2 linked regions of the Spiractinospora alimapuensis genome follow. Each later gene encodes a partner of the first gene's protein in a complex. Links are inferred from orthologs where the notes say so. Each region holds a gene or a part of one and is shown in the gene's direction. Other genes may lie near its edges.

What was found.
Region 2: the proteins of J4H86_RS15800 (region 1) and lpdA are in contact, whole or in part, in a crystal structure (PDB 1EBD), measured with the Geobacillus stearothermophilus proteins. The link is inferred for Spiractinospora alimapuensis from one-to-one orthologs. Residues at the interface, in WP_033016211.1 of Geobacillus stearothermophilus: Ile130, Ala131, Met132, Pro133, Arg136, Arg140, Glu141, Asn155, Arg157; in WP_049624544.1 of Geobacillus stearothermophilus: Pro340, Ser341, Asp344, Tyr345, Arg403, Asp406, Val408, Glu431, Ala432, Gly433, Asp438.

The regions. Positions count from the first base shown.
Region 1 is NZ_CP072467.1:3,407,236-3,410,917, forward strand. What follows is about bases 655-3,487. They hold J4H86_RS15800 (dihydrolipoamide acetyltransferase family protein), read left to right. Parts: upstream 655-1,290; coding sequence 1,291-2,685; downstream 2,686-3,487. Other genes in these bases: J4H86_RS15795 (alpha-ketoacid dehydrogenase subunit beta), read left to right, coding at 655-1,277; J4H86_RS15805 (aldo/keto reductase), read right to left, coding at 3,332-3,487. In the rest of the region: pdhA (pyruvate dehydrogenase (acetyl-transferring) E1 component subunit alpha), read left to right, coding at 1-300; more of J4H86_RS15795, read left to right, coding at 297-654; more of J4H86_RS15805, read right to left, coding at 3,488-3,682.
Region 2 is NZ_CP072467.1:1,221,189-1,224,968, forward strand. The notes cover bases 668-3,598. They hold lpdA (dihydrolipoyl dehydrogenase), read left to right. Parts: upstream 668-1,410; coding sequence 1,411-2,787; downstream 2,788-3,598. Other genes in these bases: J4H86_RS05650 (leucyl aminopeptidase), read left to right, coding at 668-1,329; J4H86_RS05660 (2-oxo acid dehydrogenase subunit E2), read left to right, coding at 2,865-3,598. Outside these bases: more of J4H86_RS05650, read left to right, coding at 1-667; more of J4H86_RS05660, read left to right, coding at 3,599-3,780. UniProt on the Escherichia coli protein: Lipoamide dehydrogenase is a component of the glycine cleavage system as well as of the alpha-ketoacid dehydrogenase complexes.

The DNA.
Region 1 (3,682 bases):
ACGCGCTACCGCGTGGCCGAGGAGCTGGAGGAGTGGAAGGGCCGAGACCCCATCTCCCGGCTGCGGAAGTATCTGACCCGCACTGGTGGCGCCGACGAGTCCTTCTTCGACGCGGTGGAGACGGAGGCCGAGGCCCTGGGCGAACGGGTCCGGACCGAGTGCCGCACCCTGCCCGACCCGCAGCCATCCGACATGTTCCGCGACGTCTACGCCGAGCCACACCCCGTGCTGGAACGTCAGCGGGACGAGTTCGTCGAGTATCTGGCGTCCTTCGACGGCGAGGAGGCGTCCCACTCATGACCACCACCCTCAACCTCGGCAAGGCCATCAACGCGGGGCTGCGGCGCTCGATGGACGACGACCCGAAGGTTCTCCTCATGGGAGAGGACGTGGGCAAGCTCGGCGGCGTGTTCCGCGTCACCGACGGGCTGTACAAGGACTTCGGCCCCGACCGGGTCATCGACACCCCCCTCGCGGAGTCCGGGATCATCGGCACCGCGATCGGGTTGGCGCTGCGCGGGTATCGCCCGGTGTGCGAGATCCAGTTCGACGGGTTCTTCTTCCCCTCCGCGAACCAGACGTTCACCCAGCTCGCCAAGATGCGTATGCGTTCCAACGGGGCACTAAAGCTCCCGGTCGTCATCCGGATCCCGTTCGGAGGCGGAATCGGCGCTGTCGAGCACCACAGTGAGTCCCCGGAGACCTACTTCGCGCACACCGCCGGACTGCGTGTGGTGAGCTGCTCCACGCCGGAGGACGCCTACTGGATGATTCAGCAGGCCGTGGCCAGTGACGACCCGGTGGCGTTCTTCGAGCCGAAGCAGCAGTACTGGGACAAGGCCGACGTGGACACCGAGGCCGCGCTGTCGTCGGCGGCGCCCATGGGCAGCGCCCGCGTCGTCCGCGAGGGCACCGACGCCACGGTGGTGGCCTACGGGGCGATGGTGAAGACGTGCCTTCGCGCGGCGGCCGCCGACGATGAGCGCTCTCTGGAGGTCGTCGATCTCCGCTCCCTGGCGCCGATCGACTACGAGACGGTCTACGCGTCGGTCCGCCGCACCGGCCGCCTGATCGTCGTGCACGAGGCGCCGATGTCCCACGGTCTGGGGGCGGAGATCGCGGCCCGCGTCACCGAGCAGTGCTTCTATCACCTGGAGTCCCCGGTCATCCGGGTCACCGGTTTCGACACTCCCTACCCCCCGAACCGCCTGGAGGATCACTACCGGCCGGACCTGGACCGCGTACTCGACGGAGTCGACCGCGCCTTCGCGTTCTGAGTGGAGACCTCTGATGGCACAAGGCATTCAGCAGTACAGGCTGCCCGACGCGGGCGAGGGCCTGACGGAGGCGGAGATCGTGCGCTGGGCGGTTCAGCCCGGCGACGAGGTCACCATCAACCAGACCCTGCTCGAGGTCGAGACCGCCAAGGCCGTGGTGGAGCTCCCGAGTCCCTACGCGGGAACGGTGTCGGAGCTCCTCGTCGCCGAGGGGACGACGGTCCCGGTGGGCACGCCGATCATCACCATCGCCGGCGGTGACGCCGCGGGGACCGAGTCCGGCGCGGACGCCGGAGCGGCGGGGTCCGCGACCGGGGGTGACGGGGGAGAGGGAGCCAAGGCCGAGCCGGTCCTGGTGGGATACGGCGTGAAGGAGGCGCCGAGCCGGCGTCGACGTCGCTCCCGTCCCGACGCCACCGCGGCACCTTCCGGCACCCAGAACGGTCGGACGGAGGCGCCCCCGACCGCTCCGACCCGCGCGCCCGCACCGCCCGCACCGCCCGCACCGCCCGCACCGCCCGCACCGCCCGCACCGCCCGCACCGGCGCGGACGATCCGTGCGCTCGCGAAGCCACCGGTGCGCAAGCTCGCCAAGGACCTCGGTGTCGACCTGGGCTCCGTGGACCCCACTGGTCCCGACGGTGTGGTCACCAGGGACGACGTCCGCAGGGCGGCGGAGGCACCCGTCGCCGCGACCTCGGCGCGGGACGGCGAGGAACGCGTCCCGGTTCGTGGTGTCCGCAAGCACACGGCGGCCGCCATGGTGTCCAGCGCGTTCACCGCTCCACACGTCACCGAGTTCCTGCAGATCGACGCCACCGAGACGGTCCGGGCCGCGAAGCGCCTGCGTAAACGGCCCGAGTTCGACGACATCAAGGTGTCGCCGCTCCTTCTGGTGGCCAAGGCCCTGATGGTGGCGGCCCGCCGCTATCCGGAGCTCAACTCCTCGTGGGACGGGGACGCCGGGGAGATCGTACTCAAGCGCTACGTGAACCTGGGCATCGCCGCCGCCACGCCGCGCGGCCTGCTCATCCCCACCATCCACGACGCCCACGCGATGGCCCTGCCCGACCTCGCCAAGGCACTCCAGGAGAGTACCGAGACGGCCCGCGCGGGGACCGCGACTCCCGCCCAGCTCAGCGGGAGCACCATCACCATCACCAACGTCGGGGTCTTCGGCGTCGACGCCGGAACCCCGATCCTCAACCCCGGGGAGGCCGCGATCCTCGCGATCGGCCAAATCCGGGACATGCCGTGGGTCCACCGCGACGAACTCGCGATCCGCAAGGTGACCACCCTCGCGCTGAGCTTCGACCACCGGATCATCGACGGCGAGGTGGGCTCCAAGGCCCTCCGGGACATCGGGGAAATGCTGGAGGACCCCCTGACCGCCCTCGCCTGGTCCTGACCCCGGGCACCGGGGGTGGGGGTCACGAGAACCGGCCCCTGCCCCCACCTCCATCGGTGCCCACGCGCCGTCCGCCCTGATCAGGACGTCCCGGGGGACGGCCCTCGGGCTCCCCGTCGCCTCATGGGACCCTGCCAACGCCCAAATGGAACGTGGCTCCCCGCCAACGACGAACCGCCCTCCCCGACTGTCCTAGCCGGACGAGTATTCCGCCCAGGAGGACCTCTCGCACGGTGCGACCCGTCCGCGCCACCCCTCTCCGACGCCTGGGTCCACCGACTCGGCTCACTGTCGACTGCCCTCGCCGCGCTCAGCCCCGGAGCGGGGATGCCTTGAACAGCGGGCCACACGTGCGGGGCGGGCTCCGCACACCGCTACCGAGGTCTCGCGGCCCCGGACTGGCCACGCCCAGTGGTTCTTCCCCACGCTCGGCGTCCCAGGAGGCGTCGCCCGAAGCGCGTGCTCTCGATCGCACCACCGCGTAGAGCGCCGGCACGCTACCCTCCGGCCGAATCTCGCACACCGCGCCCGTCACCCCGACGGACGCCGCGCCACGGCGGCCCCGCGTCGAACGGGCGTCCGGTCCCCGACACGGTGGGGTGGAGCGTCGCGACGCTCCACCCCACACGCGCGTTACGGACGCCGGCTACTTGTTGAACGTCTCCGGGTCCGGCCCAACGCGTTCGTCGCGGTTGAGGCCGTTGATGGTCGCCATGTCCTCGTCGTCGAGCTCGAAGCCGAAGACGTTGAGGTTCTCCCGGATGCGTTCCGGGGTCACGGACTTGGGGATGACGATGTTGCCGAGCTGGATGTGCCACCGCAGCACGACCTGTGCGGGCGAGCGGCCGTGCTTACGGGCCAGGGTCGCGAGCGTCGGGTCGTCCAGCAGGCCCTTCCCCTGGCCCAGGGGGCTCCACGCCTCGGTGGCCACACCGTGGTTGGCGTCGGCCGCCCGCATCCGCTCCTGGGTGAGATAGGGGTGCAGCTCGATCTGGTT
Region 2 (3,780 bases), 2.2 Mb from region 1 along the record:
ACGGCCCAGGAGGTCCACACCGTTCCCTCCATGGGAGCCGTGTCCGCCTCCGTCGTCGTCGCCGTGGGCCTGGGACCGGCCTCCGACGCCCCCGAGCCCGAGTCCGTGGCGCGCGCGGTCGGCGCCGCCGTGCGTGGCCTGCGTGAGAAGGGCTCCGGCGGCACCGTCGTCGTCGCCGTTCCCGCCCACACCTCCCGTCTCGTCGAGTTCGTCGCCACGGGCGCGCTGCTCGGCGGGTACGACTTCCTGCGCTACCGCACCAACTCCGACGCCGGTGCGGGCCAGCTCGAGGAGGTGCGTCTGGTCTCCTCCGCCGAGGGCGCCGCTGACGCCGCCGAGCGTGGCCGGGTTCTCGCGGAGTCGGTGTCCCTCGCGCGTGACCTGGTGAACACCGCCCCCGTCGACCTCACGCCCGAGGACCTGGCTTTGGCCGCGAACGAGGTGGCGCGGGAGCACGGTCTGGGCATCGAGATCCTGGACGAACAGCGCCTGATCGAGGGTGGCTACGGCGGCATCACCGCGGTCGGGATGGGGTCGTCGAACCCGCCCCGGCTGGTGCGGTTGAGCTACGAGCACCCGGAGGCCAGCCGCACCGTGGCGCTGGTCGGCAAGGGGATCACCTTCGACAGTGGTGGTCTGTCCCTCAAGCCCAGTACGGCCATGGAGTGGATGAAGAGTGACATGGGCGGTGCCGCGGCGGTGCTGGCCACGCTGCGCGCCACGGCGCTGCTGCGTCCCGCCGTCAACGTCGTGGGCTACCTGGCCATCGCCGAGAACATGCCCAGCGGGACGGCGCAGCGGCCGTCCGACGTCCTGCGCGTCTACGGTGGCACCACGGTGGAGGTGCTCAACACCGACGCCGAGGGGCGTCTCGTCATGGCCGACGCGCTGGTGCGGGCCCAGGAGGACTCCCCGGACATCGTCGTGGATGTGGCCACTCTCACCGGCGCCCAGCTCGTGGCGTTGGGCACGCGCGTGTTCGGTGTCATGTCCAACGACGCCGAGCTTCGTGGCAGTGTGGTGTCCGCGGCCGACACCGCCGGTGAGGACGCGTGGCCCATGCCGCTGCCGGCCGAACTGCGCAAGGGTCTGGACTCGTCCGTCGCCGACATCGCCAACGTTCCCGGGGAACGGTGGGGCGGGATGTTGGTCGCGGGGCTGTTTTTGCAAGAATTCGTGGCGGACGGAGTTCCGTGGGCGCACCTGGACATCGCGGGACCCGCGTTCAATCAGGGTTCCCCGCACGGGTACACCCCCAAGGGGGGAACGGGTGCGGCAACCCGCACCCTGGTGGGCCTCATCGAGGCCCAGGCCGCTCAACAGAACTGATCGGCCACTGACGACACATGGCGTGGGGGCTGTTGGCCAGCCCCCACGTCGGAACCACAAGCCAAGAGGAGTGTCCTTCCCGTGAGCGACAGCGGCGGAACCTTCGACCTCGTCATACTGGGCGGCGGCAGCGGCGGCTACGCCGCGGCGCTCCGCGCGGCCGAACTGGGCATGAGCGTGGCCTTGATCGAGAAGGACAAGGTCGGCGGAACCTGCCTGCACTACGGCTGTATCCCGACCAAGGCGCTGCTGCACGCCGCCGAGGTCGCCGACTCCTCGCGCGAGAGCGAGACCTTCGGGGTCAAGAGCACCTTCGAGGGCATCGACATGGCCGGCGTCAACGCCTATCGCGAGAAGATCATCGCGGGCCCGTACAAGGGGCTCTCCGGGCTGATCAAGTCCCGCGGGATCACCACCGTGGAGGGCCACGGGACGCTCACGGCCCCCAACCAGGTCACCGTCGACGGCACTGTCTACGAGGGCCGCAACATCCTGCTGGCCACCGGGTCCAAGACCAAGACCATCGGTCTGGACATCGACGGGACCCGGCTGATCGACAGCGAGCAGGCGCTGCGGCTGGACTACGTGCCCAAGTCCGCCATCGTGCTGGGCGGCGGCGTGATCGGGGTCGAGTTCGCCAGCGTGTGGCGCTCCTTCGGCGCCGAGGTCACCATCGTCGAGGCACTGCCCCACCTGTTGCCCTCGGAGGACGAGGACAGCTCCAAGCTGTTGGAGCGGGCCTTCCGCAAGCGGGGCATCAAGTTCGAGCTGGGCACTCCCTTCGAGAGCCACAAGATCACCGACTCCGGGGTCTCCGTCACGCTCCAGGGCGGCAAGACGTTGGAGGCCGACGTCATGCTGGTGGCGGTGGGACGCGGACCGGTGTCGGAGGGGCTCGGCTACGAGGAGCAGGGCATCAGCCTGGATCGTGGCTTCGTCCTGGTGGACGAGAACCTGCACACGGGCGTGGGCAACATCTACGCCGTCGGTGACCTGACCCCCGGCCCGCAGCTCGCGCACGTGGGCTTCGGCGAGGGGATCTTCGTCGCCGAGCAGATCGCCGGTCTCAACCCCGTGCCGATCGACTACGACGGTGTCCCGCGCGTCACCTACAGCGACCCCGAGGTCGCCTCGGTCGGACTCACGTCCAAGGTCGCCCAGGAGCGCGGGTACGAGACCGAGGAATACACGTTCAACCTCGCGGGTCTGGGCAAGGCACGCATCCTCAACACTCAGGGTGCGCTCAAGATGATCTCCGCGAAGGACGGGCCGATTCTCGGTGTCCACGTCGTCGGCAGCCGCGTCGGCGACCTCATCACGGAGGGGCAGCTCCTGTACAACTGGGAGGCCCTGCCCTCCGAGGTGGCGCAGCTCATCCACCCGCATCCCTCGATGTCGGAGGCGATGGGTGAGGCGGCTCTGGCGCTCACCGGGAAGCCCCTCCACACCCACGACTGATGGTTGACGGGGTGGCGCCCTCCTAGCGCCACCCCGTCGTTCCGCACAACCAGGTACAGCAGACCAGCGAGGAAGTCATGTCCACTCCCGTCACACTGCCCCCCCTCGGAGAGAGCATCACCGAGGGAACCGTCACCCAGTGGCTCAAGAAGGAGGGTGACACTGTCGACGTGGACGAGCCGCTGCTGGAGGTCTCCACCGACAAGGTCGACACCGAGATCCCCTCCCCCGCCGCCGGCGTTCTCTCCCGGATCATCGTGGCCGAGGACGAGACCGTCGAGGTGGGCGCCGAGATCGCGGTGATCAGCGCGTCCGGCGAGGCCGGCGCTGCCGCCGCCCCCGAGCAGACCACGCCCCCGGCCCCCGAACCGACCCCCGAGCCCACGCCGGAACCCACGCCGGAGCCGGTCGCGCAGGCCGAGCCGACGCCCGCTCCCGCGACGCCCCCGGCTCCGCAGGCCCAGACCGCCCCGCCTGCTCCGCCGGCCCCGGTCGCCGAGCAGCCGGAGCGGCTGGGCACGCCGCCGCGGCCGACGCGTGACGAGGTCACGCCCTCCGTCGACGTGGGGACGATGGACGCCGGCGCCGTTCGCCGGTCGGACGCGGCCAGCGAGTCCTACCTGACGCCCCTGGTGCGCAAGCTGGCGGCCGAGCGGAGTGTGGACCTGAGCACGGTGACGGGAACCGGTGTTGGCGGCCGGATCCGTAAGCAGGACGTCCTCGCCGCCGCGGAGCGTCAGGCGTCCGCGCCGGCCGCCGCCCCCACCCGGATCGTCACACCGGACACGACGCTGCGGGGCCGCACGGAGAAGATGTCGAGCCTGCGCCAGTCGATCTCCCAGCGGATGGTGGAGTCACAGCGCACCTCGGCCCAGGCGAACCAGGTCATCGAGGTCGACGTGACCCGCGTCGCGCGGCTGCGGGAACTGGCCAGCGCGGAGTTCCAGGCCCGTGCCGGGGTCGCGCTGACCTACTTCCCGTTCTTCACCCTCG